DNA from 4 places in the Paenibacillus sp. LjRoot56 genome. Region 3 is predicted to be linked to each of the others. Evidence: riboswitches for the same ligand, from Rfam matches in the RefSeq annotation. Region 3 holds a riboswitch; each other region holds the start of a gene.
What was found. A riboswitch is a leader RNA that binds a small molecule or an ion and turns the genes downstream of it on or off. The one in region 3 is predicted to bind cyclic di-AMP.
Positions count from the first base shown of each region.

Region 1: linked by a shared signal. The riboswitch ahead of ACSQ8O_RS27625 (CAP domain-containing protein) and the one ahead of ACSQ8O_RS25555 (C40 family peptidase) in region 3 are both predicted to bind cyclic di-AMP.
Region 2: linked by a shared signal. The riboswitch ahead of ACSQ8O_RS22600 (stalk domain-containing protein) and the one ahead of ACSQ8O_RS25555 (C40 family peptidase) in region 3 are both predicted to bind cyclic di-AMP.
Region 4: linked by a shared signal. The riboswitch ahead of ACSQ8O_RS00250 (ubiquitin-like domain-containing protein) and the one ahead of ACSQ8O_RS25555 (C40 family peptidase) in region 3 are both predicted to bind cyclic di-AMP.

Region 1 covers NZ_CAXURV020000004.1:419,256-421,454, reverse strand. The annotation lists gene ACSQ8O_RS27630 (hypothetical protein) at 1-427, opposite strand, end outside; cyclic di-AMP (ydaO/yuaA leader) riboswitch at 669-803, shown strand; gene ACSQ8O_RS27625 (CAP domain-containing protein) at 809-1,477, shown strand; gene ACSQ8O_RS27620 (SRPBCC family protein) at 2,015-2,199, shown strand, end outside.
Region 2 covers NZ_CAXURV020000003.1:796,817-799,015, reverse strand. The annotation lists gene eutC (ethanolamine ammonia-lyase subunit EutC) at 1-110, shown strand, start outside; gene ACSQ8O_RS22605 (YjcZ family sporulation protein) at 186-287, opposite strand; gene ACSQ8O_RS22600 (stalk domain-containing protein) at 444-1,241, opposite strand; cyclic di-AMP (ydaO/yuaA leader) riboswitch at 1,246-1,397, opposite strand; gene ACSQ8O_RS22595 (PspA/IM30 family protein) at 1,553-2,199, shown strand, end outside.
Region 3 covers NZ_CAXURV020000003.1:1,474,782-1,476,980, forward strand. The annotation lists gene ACSQ8O_RS25550 (hypothetical protein) at 1-98, opposite strand, end outside; gene ACSQ8O_RS25555 (C40 family peptidase) at 283-1,179, opposite strand; cyclic di-AMP (ydaO/yuaA leader) riboswitch at 1,183-1,345, opposite strand; gene ACSQ8O_RS25560 (GNAT family N-acetyltransferase) at 1,443-1,955, opposite strand; gene ACSQ8O_RS25565 (acetylxylan esterase) at 2,020-2,199, opposite strand, start outside.
Region 4 covers NZ_CAXURV020000001.1:50,513-52,711, forward strand. The annotation lists gene ACSQ8O_RS00250 (ubiquitin-like domain-containing protein) at 59-1,198, opposite strand; cyclic di-AMP (ydaO/yuaA leader) riboswitch at 1,479-1,672, opposite strand; gene ACSQ8O_RS00255 (ABC transporter ATP-binding protein) at 1,956-2,199, shown strand, end outside.

The DNA.
Region 1 (2,199 bases), on a different contig from region 3:
CTATCTGAAGAAGATCATGGACAAATCGCCAAGTCAAAGGCATATAAGTCACATCCTGATACGTTAGAAAAGGGTACGGCTCTGTTTTATTATTGATTTCTACTTGATTTATCGTGATGGGTACATCGGAAACTTGGACTAAATAACTGTTTGCATGACTTTTGGTTGTTAGATCCTGTTCAAGTGGGGTTTGACGAATTGACGGTGGAAAGTTCCGATTTGACCAAATCTGCAATCCATCGGATTCACTCCAGTTGTACTCAATGCCGAGTGTTTGGAAATTGTTCCACGTCATGGGTAGGTAAGTAATGTCTTTATATACCAGAAACGGGTATTGGCTATGGGCAATGTCCATGTCTTGACCATTGATTTGAATTGGAAAATAGGGTAGAGATGCCTTCACAGATACGCTTGCTGAAGCTTGCATTGGAAGTAACGGTAACAACCCGCACATCAATCCGAGTATGACAATCGAGCATTTTATGGCAATTTTCTTCAAACCTATCACCCTTTTCTAAGTTAGTATTGCTACTAATTAGACGCAGGATGCTGGGAAAAGTTGTATGAATGGAGGAGGGAATATCCAGATCGTGTTGCTGATGGTAAATTTTGAGTCATGATCTCATTGATTTCCCATGTTACAATCGTTGAGATCCAAGCTGGATCCAAAACTTAGAAGGCCGAAGCTTTTTTGAAGCACGGGGGAACCAATCTTTGGGGTGAAGTCGCGGTATGCGCGGCCGGGTGATTACTCTTTGATCCGAATCCGACAGCTAACCTCGCAGGCCACAAAAAGGAGAGGTTTATAGTGAAACGTTACAAGAAGCTTATTGTTACAGGAGCATTAGGTTTGACTGTCTTGATGGGGGCGAACGCAGCATTTGCTGCAACAGGAACACACACGGTAGTAGGCAACGATACCATGTGGCTAATCTCTAAGAAATATGGCGTCAGCCTTACATCGCTGATTAATGCCAATCCACAGGTAGCCAATCCGAACGTGATTTGGTCGGGCATGAAGCTCAACATTCCTGGAAGCACAGGTACAACTGTTGTGACGAAACCACAGGTTACGCCAGCACCTACAGTTACACCGACACCAACGCAATCCACTTTTGCTAGTCAAGTGGTTACCTTAGTAAACCAGGAGAGAACGAAGGCTGGATTGAAGCCTTTGACCAGCAATAGCGCACTTACCGCGATGGCGCTGGATAAAGCGAAAGATATGTACAATAACGGATATTTCGATCATACATCGCCGACTTACGGGTCACCTTTTGATATGATGAGCTCCTACGGCATTCATTATTCCTACGCGGGTGAAAATATCGCTAAGGGTCAGCAATCCCCTGCAGCCGTCATGACAGCATGGATGAACAGTACCGGTCACCGTCAAAACATTCTAAGTCCGAACTTCACACAAATAGGTGTTTCTTATTATAATGGTGAGTGGGTTCAGGAATTTATAAGTAATTAAAAGGTAAATGTGAATCGTGGCAGTCTCCCTTGGGAGGCTGTTTTTTTTGCATGATGTCGAAGGAGATAGGTCGTGTGTGTCGAATTGGAAATCAATTAAACGATTGGAGTGTTAAGTAAGATTAGAGAAAACGAGGAACTCAGTGACTTGGTAAAGACAAAGGAGTAGTGTCGTAGTGACTAGAATAAAAAAAATGACATTTTGGATAGTTACTGTTTTCTTTTATATCTGTTTGTTTTTACTTTATTGGATTTTCCTCACTGCGGATACGGCTTTATATGTAGGTAAATTAGTTAGTCAGATGGGCATAGAGTCAACCCAATCATTCGTTATTTTCTATTTCATTGTCGGAACAATACTTACTATCGCATTCTGTTTTTTAAATGTTTGGGCATATCGCAAGAAACGAGTGTTTTTCTGGTTATTGTTTATTTTACACGCTTATTATTTATATAAATTATATAGTATCGTCGCAGATCCGAACCCAATTAGAATCATTTAAAAAACTTGAAATTAAGTTCCCAAGAGGTGCCCATCATGATTAAAATACTAACTGAAATTGAAATTGAAGCATCCATTGATGTTTGCTTTGATATGGCAACGAATATTGATATCCATACGCAGACTGTGTGGCCACACACCAAGGAACGAGCGATAGCTGGAACAACAACTGGCATGATTCGTGAAGGGGATACGGTTACTTTTGAGGCAAGACATTTTTT
Region 2 (2,199 bases), 680 kb from region 3:
TTTCGAACATTCATCGCGGTGGAACGCCTGCCATGGAAGCGGGTGCGTATATTGGGGGAATACTTGAAGAAATTTTGAAGCAGCGAACGAGTGGTATTGATTTTAAATGAAAAAAGCCCGCCTGCTAAAGCTTCGGAATGAGAAGCTTCAGCAGGCGGGGCTATTTTCTCAGGTGGGAGATAGTACTAGTAGAAAGTAGCAAGAATGATGACCAACAACACATAAAGAACAAGAATTAGCCCTACGGAACTTCCGTATCCTGGCGTTCCACCAACTACAGCTGACATAGTATCCCCTCCGGTTTTAAAGTAATGTGGGTTAAACACTATACAGCATATGTAGGTGGGAACCCTGTTGATTGGACATATGCCCTTATTCGATGGAACATTCACCTACAAAAAAAGCTGCACATGAGTAAGTTCTCATGGCAGCTTTCTTCTGATTTAGTTGGGGATTTGATACACTTTAATCTTCTGGAAGCCAAAGCTTTGTAATGATTTCCTTGAGCCTGGAATAAAGATGTCCATTCGATTTCCTTTAATGGATCCGCCCGTATCTGTTGCGTAGACGTACATGCCGCCTTTGGGAAGCCCGCTAAACGAATAGCCTTCAATATAAAGCTTCGTGCCAAGTGGAATAACGGAAGGATCAACAGCTACTGTGCCGATCGCTAGTGGATTGCCCATGTAATCAATGGCTCCATACCCGCCATTTTCAGAAGGATCTGCCGAATAAGCTGTAGATTCAAATACTTGATAATCAGGTGTATGGTGCGCGCCATCTTTACTTAAGATAGCTAGATTACTACTTGCATCCCACTGTACAGGTATGCCTGCGGCTGTGGAAAGGAAGCGAAGTGGCACATACACACGTCCATTTTGATACTGAGAAGCTCCGTCTAAGATGACCGTTGCATCATCAACGCTAGCTTCTTTTTGCCCTGAAACCAAGGTAATCGTATGATTGTCGTTATTTAGTGTTACCTTAATCTGATTACCATCTTTCTGCCAGTTCACCGTATATCCGAGCTTCTCCGTTACGAATCGAAGCGGGACTTGGGTCGTGTGGTTGCCATCCAGAAATGGCTGTGCATCAGGAAAATGGATCAGGTCATCATTGACTTGCACTTTCACGGCCATTTCAGCAGCTTGAGCGGGCGCTGTAAATGGGGAAAGAAAGCCTCCTGCCAAAACTGTTAATGAAACAGCAAGGCTAGTTAACCCTTTGGTAAGCTTATTCAATTGGTAATCCTCCTTCTTGAGCCTTCGAGGTTAGTTGACGGGTTCGGGAAGAAGGTTCTCCCTAGTCTGCTCCAAGCTGAAGCAAATATTCACCCCAAGTATTTCGTCCCCCGTACTAGTGCCTAATTTATGCACTAGACTCGGCTTCAAATATTTTAGCATCACTGGCATGCTTGGACAACGACCAATATATGGGTATGACAGTTCATACTAGACTTAGGTCTAGGTTCAAAAACGGTCGATAGTCGGTTTTAGACTCTCAGAAATTGAGCTACCATAAGAGTATGATGATGGATGAGGGGCGATTGAACATGAATAATAATAAGAATCGGGAAATTGATCCTACTAATATATTTGATCGTATTGGCAAAATGGCTGAAACCGTCTGGCACGAGACGATCGGCAAAACGAATCCAGGCACTTCTGACGACGGCGACCAGATCGCTCAGCTTGAGGAGCGCTATGAGGACGCGCTACAGGCAACGATTGCCTTGCGCAGTAACATCGCGCGAGCGGAAGAGATGGCGAAGCTGCGCGGCGAGCAGGCCGAGCTTGCGATGCGCGCTGGCGAAGAGGATCTCGCTCGGCTTGCCCTGCAAGAGAAGCTGCGCGAGGAAGCCGCGAGCGAGCACTACCGCGCGCAGTACGCGAGCAGCCAGGACTTGTGCCTGGCGCTCGCAGAGGAACTGCGCGGGCTGCGTGCGGGGCACGCAGCGGAGGATGTGCAGCCGCGCGGCGGGCTGCACGGTAAAGAGGCTCGCGACACGTGGCGCGAGCTGGAGGTCACCGGCCGCGAACTCGGCCGGGAGGCGTTGCAGGGGCTCCGCGTGGCGGGCCGCTTGTCGAAGGAGACGCTGAAGGAAGCCGGTGGCAACCTTCAGCATGAACTGCGCGCGCTGCGCAGCAAGCTGCAGCACGAGTGGCACCAGGAGCAACGCTCTCGCAGTGAGCGAGATCC
Region 3 (2,199 bases):
TCCGGTATGGCAGGACCTGTTTCCACGTTATACATGCGATCTGTTCGACCCGACAATTTAATTTTATGAAACCAGCTTTTCCAGACACTGACTTGCATGTCGTACGCGTCACCTACTTTCTTCCAACCATTGTTCCATTATAGGCTATAATTCTCAAAAATTCGATAAAAATCGCACAAATTCGCGCAAAAAAAAGAGCATCTGCCGCTTTACCTTCCATACAGAAAGACATAGCGAACATACGCTCTTACACCGGTACTTATACTTGATTTCGTAACTATCTTATAACACCCGTTTGGCACCTACATATCTTGAGCCCCAATAGGAGCTAGCGAGACTATCAACCGTTACACCAACGGACGTTGTCGAGGAAATGAATTGATTATTTCCGATGTAAATGCCTACATGATTGACGATACCAGAAGCAAAGAAGACGAGGTCCCCCGCTTTCAAATCCGTCACTCTTGACCCCGCTTGATCGTACATTTGCACGGAAGTGCGTGGCAGCTCGATCCCTTTGGCCTCGTATACATAACGAACGAATCCTGAGCAATCGAAGCCCTTAGGTGTAGTTCCTCCCCATCGGTAAGGTGTCCCTTTAAATGTCGTTGCTGCTTGAATAATTTGAGCTGCAATGGATGACTGAACGACCTTGGCCACTGGGGCTGCTAGAACTGCAGGTGGCGGTGCAATCCAGGCTGGCTTATGAGTCTTGCCGTCCTCTTCCACGATGGCGATTTTATTCGCATCGTTCCACGCAATCGCAGATCCAAACGTCTCTGTAACGAAGCGTAGAGGGACATAAGTACTCCCCTTAACCAAAGTTGGGCTGCTCTCTAACTCAACTAACTTACTGTTTACGATCGCTTGCTCATCGTCCGTTGTGAGTTGAATTGCCTGTTCCTTGTTCTTAAGCGTGACGACGACTTCATCGCCTTGCTTTGCCCATCCCACTTGATAACCTAATTTCTCCGACAACACACGCAGTGGCACCTGAAGTGTACCTTCCGTATCAATAAACGGCTGAACTTCCGGGAACTGCACCAATTCATCATTGACTTGAACCTTCACTGAAGAAGTGTCTGGGGCAGCAGCATGCGTGGATGGAGCGGCGAACAGAGAAATGGCTGCGCCTACAAGAGCGCATGAACAAATAAAGCTTTTGGTAAAAAGTTTCAAAACGTTGTGCCTCCTTGAAGCCTCCGAGGTTAGTTGACGGGTTCGGGAAGAGGTTTTCCCTAGTACGCCCCATTAGCCTATGGCTAACTGAGCATTCATTCACCCCAAGTAAAGAAGTCCCCCGTACCAGAGCTTTCGATGCTCTGAGATTCGGCATTTTTTGTCTATGTTAGACTAGCATAGTTCGTTTTGCCTTGACAACTTTTGCGAGATGGTAAGTGTTTCCTTTTCTATGTAAAAGCACACAAAAACAGCCACTCTTCTCAGAGCAGCTGCTTATACACTTCGGTAAACAGGATATGCTTACAGGGATTAAACTCTTTTTCCGTCATCGGACTAGGATAACTCATGATGTTGAGAGGCAATGTGAGTTGCCCTTCTCTGAGGGGAGGCTGCGCATAAGGGAATAGGTTCAAATGGAAACCGCAGCGCTTATAGAATTCAATTCTCCGCGTAGCATCTGAGGCAGTCGGAGGCTCGACTTCAAGTACGATAGGCGTGCTTGCACTGCTCATATACGTCGTCAGCATTCGCTTGCCAATCCCACCGCCTCTTGTGGCAGCACCCACTGCGATATGTTCCACGAATCGAAACGTGCTAAAGCTCCAACTGGCCAGGAAGCCAAGCAGTTGCCCTTGTGCATCTCTCTCGACATCGATGCTGTAATTAGGATGAGATAACAGCGCCCGCTGACCTTCATATGTCCTTATTTCGGTTACAGGAAAAGCCGCTTCCATCAGCTCGAATACCTCTTCAAATGAATCCACTTTTTCCATCTGTCAGCACCTCCCTTCAAGTTAGCTATAGGTTATCCAACCGGGAAGCTTCTTACTTCAGTCCCTACCATTTTGAGAAAAAGGCATGTGCCGCAGCATGGGAGCCAGGAGGTGTCGCATGTCCCATGAAGGGGTACACTTCAATAGATTTGTGTGAAGATTCGATTCGGTTATACGCAGCAAAAATGGCTTCTGGTAAGCAACACGTATCCTTCAATCCTACCGTAACGTGAACAGGCTGCTG
Region 4 (2,199 bases), on a different contig from region 3:
GGCAGATGCCAAGCTACGTGTATTTAGTAGTGTTCCCGTCGAAACTACCGTTTACACGTTAGTTTTGGGACGGTTTTGTAGGGCCAACCACATACACAGTGTACCCTTGCTTCGTGCCGAATTTATTTGCATATCCGTGATCTTCATAGTATACATCGATCATTTGGCCTTTCACGGCGCTGCCAATATCCTCAGCACGACGGAAACCAATCCCTTCAATGTACACCCACCAACCAAGCGGAATAACCTTCGGATCGACGGCAATTGTACGCCCTTCCGTCACGGTAGTGCCTGTGTAGGTTTTACCATACCCAGACGAGCCCTCGGTTTTGCCTGTCGACGCAGCGTCCGCTGAATAAGCTGTAAGCTTCACGTTTTTGAGAATTTGTTTGTAACCGAAGGTCACACCATTCTTGGAAACCTCATCCACACTCGGTGAAGAGGCGGAAAGAACAACCACAGGATTTTTCGTGCCTACGGATACTACTTTCTTAACACTTTCTGTTTGTACTTCTTCACCCACAACTGCTTCCGCGACTAAAACACCGTCTTCGAAAGTCTTTTCTTTCTTCTTGACCAATACGCCTTCTTTACCTTCTTGGACCACTTGCTCTTTCCCTTTAAGTAAAGATGCGTCATTCTTTTTCTCTGTCTCGAATGCGATCGGTTCAGAGACTTCCTCCGTCTCTTTTTTCACACGGACGATCTTGATTTCATCGCCAGTGGTAAGAGCGGACGTCGGTTCGGGAGAAATACGATCGTTCTCCCCAAGTGCAATATGTAAACGTTGCAATGCACTTTCTACCGTTCTTGCAGTTGTGTAAACAGTGGTGGTCTTTCCATCAGCAGTCAATTGAATCGGTGAGGCATGCTCGATAACAATTTTGTCTCCACCCTTGAGCTTGGTCGTGAGTGAAGCTGAAATTTCATCGTGCTCACCAATCGTTATGGCTTGTTCATCCAGTAGGCGTTGCAGGACCCATTGCTTCGTGTGCACAATAGTTTCTTGTCCATTAACAACCACGGATACGCTCTTGGTAGCCGTTCCGTACAACAACACCAAAAACATGAAAGTCATTGCGATTGAGATTATAGCTAGGCTTAAAATCAAACGCAAGTTTTCATGCTTCCATCGCAATGCGAAGGACATGCTGGATGATCGTTTTACATGGGTCTCGCTAATTGAGATACTGCCCACTTCTTCGGTCCTCCTTCAAAGCCTCGCCGCCAGGTTACAGCATGATTAATTTGACGCGACTAAGGTTTTTAGTTTAACTTAACGCTCGCCATCATCAGCAAGTTACTCCGCTGAATCTGGTCGTCCCCCCCTTTTACCTATTCATCATCCTATGAATTCCGGGTTGTTTTATGTCTTATGATCTGTGTATAACCCTAAATGAGGACAAAAAGCCAGCAAGAAGAGGACTCTTCTCGCTGGCTTAGTTTGCATAGTGAAATACAAATAGCACGCACGACAATCGTTACCTCTCTTACGCTTACGAGGTTAGCTGACGGATTCGGACGTGAGAGTCGCCCTACGTAGACGCAAACTGCTTGTTTGACGTCTATGATTCACCCCTGTTACTCTCTGCTTACTTAACCGCATTGGATTGCTCATTAAGTTTGCAGTGGTTCCCCCGTTCCCACATTTGGAACTCAGCGAATGGAAAATTGGCAAATTGGATATTAAGTTATTATGAAAAGTATATTACGCTGTTAATCTCAACCTGTAAAGGGATTAACACCCGTTAAAAAGGGCTAAATCGCTTAAATTTCGATTATTTTTCATATATAACCCACTTATATCTACATGTGTCTAACTTTAACGTACGTATACGCGATTTTTCAGTGTATAATGGTCAAAACTAGGCTAAAAATGCAAATTTGTTTATAATGATTCTGGAAGTATTTGATTCAAAAATACCAAAAATTTGCTATTTAGGGAGGCAATTGAGATGGGTCCCATCTTGCAAGTAAACGCTTTATTCGGTGGTTATTTACCCAACAAACCTGTTCTCCATGACCTTACCTTCTCGATCCATCAAGGTGAAATGATGGGGCTAATCGGACTCAATGGTGCAGGGAAAAGTACCACCATCAAAAATATTCTCGGGCTGCTTCAACCACAAAAAGGGTCCATTCGCATTAACGGTTTAACACTAGCCGAAAATCCATTGCCTTACCGAGCGACATACGCAT